2 regions of the Paenibacillus sp. 102 genome follow, and region 1 is predicted to be linked to the other one. Evidence: riboswitches for the same ligand, from Rfam matches in the RefSeq annotation. Region 1 holds a riboswitch; the other holds the start of a gene.
What was found. Region 1 has a riboswitch for FMN ahead of ribD (bifunctional diaminohydroxyphosphoribosylaminopyrimidine deaminase/5-amino-6-(5-phosphoribosylamino)uracil reductase RibD). Riboswitches for the same ligand answer to the same signal wherever they lie in the genome.

Region 2: it holds a riboswitch for FMN, as region 1 does, so the genes downstream of both, AAIE21_RS07400 (ECF transporter S component) here and ribD (bifunctional diaminohydroxyphosphoribosylaminopyrimidine deaminase/5-amino-6-(5-phosphoribosylamino)uracil reductase RibD) in region 1, are expected to answer to the same signal.

Annotation. Positions count from the first base shown of each region.
Region 1 is NZ_JBCGHT010000001.1:619,861-622,052, forward strand. Features, by position in the region: gene crcB (fluoride efflux transporter CrcB) at 1-190, opposite strand, end outside; gene AAIE21_RS03245 (fluoride efflux transporter FluC) at 187-591, opposite strand; FMN riboswitch at 894-1,038, shown strand; gene ribD (bifunctional diaminohydroxyphosphoribosylaminopyrimidine deaminase/5-amino-6-(5-phosphoribosylamino)uracil reductase RibD) at 1,346-2,192, shown strand, end outside.
Region 2 is NZ_JBCGHT010000002.1:284,456-286,647, forward strand. Features, by position in the region: gene AAIE21_RS07395 (ferredoxin) at 126-374, shown strand; gene AAIE21_RS07400 (ECF transporter S component) at 490-1,068, opposite strand; FMN riboswitch at 1,228-1,365, opposite strand; gene AAIE21_RS07405 (hypothetical protein) at 1,621-2,192, shown strand, end outside.

The DNA of each region.
Region 1 (2,192 bases):
CGCATAATAATAACCATGTACGACTCACGCCAGCTCCATACAATAGACTTAGTAAGAAGGAGCCTACTATATTTACAAATAGTGTTCCATATGGAAATAAACTTCCATACTTTTCTTTCATTGCATTACTAATAGAAAATCTAGCAATGGCTCCGAAAAAACCACCAATTCCTACAAGTAAAATATTCATCGTGTTCCTTCTTTCTTCATCCTTTTTTCATATAATACATTTCCAAGATAAAATCCAAATAAAGATAAAAGCAATCCTCCAACTATACTTGTGCTCACATAATAAAATGCCATAAAGAATGCTTCATGTTGCATTAGTTTCAATGTTTCCACACTGAACATTGAAAAAGTTGTAAATGAACCAATCATTCCAGTTCCAATGCTATTAATTATCACGTATGAAACATGTTTCATACGAAACAAATACATCGTTAAAAATGCCAATAAAAAACTACCAATCATATTCGCTGACCATGTTTCTAACGGAAAAGCATCGACTGAAGAAGTACCAATCCATTGTTCTAATCCATACCGTGCTAAAGCTCCAACAATACCACCGATTCCTACTGCAATATATTTCATATTTCCACCTCATTTATGTATATACTGAAATCTTTCCCATACTATAAGCCGCGGCCATAAAAACAAAAACAGACCTCACTCATTTTCTCCTTTTGTTTAACATGGCATGGGGCGAAAAAAGGTACTGACCGCCTCTATCCATGATCGGACGCTTTCTCCTACAAAAAAAGAAAAGTGTCTATTAATTTTTCTTTTTATATAGTATAACAAAATTTATTTCACCCCTCATTTTCATACAATTCTTCACATTCGAATATTTTTTACTATCCTTTTTTCTTTTTTGTGCTATAATGTGAGCAAACAGCATCCTTCGGGGTCGGGTGAAATTCCCAACCGGCGGTGATGAAGTGCACACTTCTAAGTCCGTGACCCGTTTCTAAGCTTTGAAACGGTGGATCTAGTGAGATTCTAGGGCCGACAGTATAGTCTGGATGGGAGAAGGATATGTTTTCTAGTACTTATATAGCGAATACACTTTTATTTTGGCGTACACATTTTTACCGATTCGTTTTGAATCACTGTATATGTTTTCTTTCATATACCTATTTTTCTATGCTGAAATAAAAAGATACGACTAGCGTATAAAAAATTGATAATTTGCTAGGTCTTTTTCTCGTGCAAAAATATCAATCATCGTTAGGTTTCTTTCCTATACTCTCGTATTCGAACTATGTTTCTAGAAATCACGTCTCCCAAACCCCAAGGATACTATTATCCTTGGGGTTTTTTGATTTTTTTAGGAGAGGTGAAAAGAATGACAGACCAAGAATATATGAGGATTGCCTTACAGTTAGCACAAAGTACGGCAGGTCAAACAAGTCCAAATCCAATGGTCGGTGCTGTTGTTGTAAAAGATGGAAACATCGTTGGAATGGGGGCGCATCTGCGTGCAGGTGAAGTTCACGCTGAAGTTCACGCTCTTCGTATGGCCGGTGATAAAGCACACGGCTCCACTGTATATGTAACGTTAGAGCCGTGCAGTCACTTTGGAAAAACTCCGCCGTGCTGTGATTTACTCATTGAAAAAGAAGTGAAGCGTGTTGTAATTGCTACACTCGATTGCAACCCGCTCGTTTCAGGTAACGGTGCAAAACGTTTGCGAAAAGCAGGTGTTAGCATAACTACTGGTATTCTCGAAGAAGAAGCCACCCTATTAAATCAGTACTTTTTCCACTATATGAAAACGAAACTGCCGTTTGTAACAATAAAAACAGCGATGAGTTTAGATGGAAAAATAGCAACTACTACCGGGGAAAGCAAATGGATTACAGGTGAGGCCGCTCGCGCAGATGTTCATCAATATCGTCATACACATGATGCCATCCTTGTCGGAGTGAATACTGTTATAGCTGATAATCCATCTTTAACAACACGTCTTCCAAATGGCGGCAAGCATCCGATTCGAATTATTTTAGATACACATTTACGAACGCCGCTGTCCTCTCATGTCATTACAGACAGGATGGCACCAACATGGATTGTTGTCGGAAAAGACGTAAATAAAGAAAAAATAGCAGCCTATGAATCTCAGACGGTATCTGTACTTCAAATGCAGACGAGTCAAATTGAAATACATGACCTTCTCCTCCTTCTCGGTGAGA
Region 2 (2,192 bases), on a different contig from region 1:
ACTCTAATTGATAAGCATTATCATTATAATTTTATGTTGAAAAGTTTGAAAAACCGTTTTACAATAAAGTTATAATTTTTATAGCGAATATTTTCACATACATATTATCAGGAGGGAAAAAGAATATGACAAAATATACAATTGTTGATAAAGACACTTGCATCGCATGTGGAGCATGTGGAGCTGCTGCACCAGACATTTATGACTACGATGATGAAGGTATTGCATTTGTAACATTAGATGATAACCAAGGTATCGTTGAAATTCCAGATGTATTAATCGAAGACATGATGGATGCATTTGAAGGTTGTCCAACTGACTCAATTAAAGTTGCTGACGAATCATTCGATGGCGACGCTTTAAAATTCGAATAGTCTTGTTATTAACTTCAAAAAATCCCCCTCATTTTTATGAGGGGGATTTTTTGTTATTGATTTCACTTACAAAAAAAGCCATCAGCAGTATACTTACCTCTGATGGACAAAATTTCTATGCATTTTTCATTTTTGCAAATACCCATACTTTTAAACGTGAAAACAGTGCTACAAACACAACTGTTACAACAATCCCTTTAATTAAATTAAATGGGAGAATTGCCGCTACAATCAATTGTCGCATTCCACCACTAGACATAGCAGGCTGATCTAAAAACCAAGTGTAGGCTGGTAAAATAATGAAATAATTTAACACACTCATAATTACCGCCATAGTAACCGTTCCTAACATTAACCCTGTTGTTAAACTTTTTACTGTGCGATACTTCCGGAATAGGAAAGCTGCTGGTCCAATAAATAGACATCCAGCAATAAAGTTCGCTATTTCTCCAACCGGAACCCCTGTTAAACTCCCTTGAATTCCGTAGTGAAGAATATTTTTTATCGCTTCTACAACTACACCTGCAATCGGGCTAAAAATAATCGCTGCAATTAAAGCTGGCACATCACTAAAGTCAATTTTTAAAAACGGTGGAAGTCCTGGAAATGGGAAATCCAACATCATAAGCAAGTACGCAATACTACTAAGCATCGCTACACTCACCATTTGTACTACACTGTTTTTTTGTTTCATCCTTCTCTCTCCTTTTCCATCGATCATCTCATGGAAAGTGGAAAGGTTCTGCTATGCCTATTCCTATCATGAAAAAACCCTTTGTGTTTTACACAAAGGGAGAATTTTTAGGCACATCAAACAGACGTTCAAATACTTATCTTTTTTGAACGCTTGAACCTCCATCTTCTCCCATCCAGACTTTACTGTCGGCTTTGGAATCTCACCAAATCCTGCCTTAACGGCTCGCGGGCTTAGAACGAAAAACAACTGTTCATCACCGCCGGTCGGGATTTTCACCCTGCCCCGAAGATAGACCGATATTCTATTTTCTCCACCATTATACAACATCATCATACAGTTGTGAATAAAAATGTTTATAACTTATAAATAGTAAGTAATGCTTTCATTATGAATACAACCTAAAAACAGCCATTGGATTATGTGACAACACAATCCATATTTTTTACAATTCGATTTTTTCCTTCGCAATTCCCTAGTCATCCATACAGAAAAGTGATAAGATGTTGAATTGTTAAGATAAGAGCATTTTCTTAATACGGAGGAAATGTCATGAGGAAAGAAAAAAGACACTCTATTCAAGAAACAATGAAAAAAAATTTAAGAAAAGAATACTTTTATTTAAAAAAAGAATTACTTTTCTACTGCCCAATTGATTTAGGCACATTTTCAAAAGAAACATACTATGCTACTTTTGATGAAGAAGGAGTTAGTGTTTATCAGTATGATAAAACAACAGAAAGTAAGCTAAAGCTATGTGAGCGTCATCCTTGGAACGGTTGGGATAAAGTGAAAATTGATCACTATTTAACAACATCACAATTTGTTTTCCAAGGAAAACGGAATTGGATTCTCTCTCTCTTTCATAAAGGAAAAGAAGCCCAAAAAATAATTGAAGAACATACTTCTTTACAAACAGAAGTTGTTTCTCGATCCTTTTTGAAAAAACTTCCTGGTTTTCGTTCTAATACAATTTTAAACAAATACATTGGCAGCATCTGTTATACAGCACTTATTGCGTTTTTATTAAAATGGATTATTCCATTCCAACACATACAAGTTGCCTTGTATTCTTTTTCTATCGGTTGTATGCTCCTTGGTCTACTGTGTTTGACAATTGGATT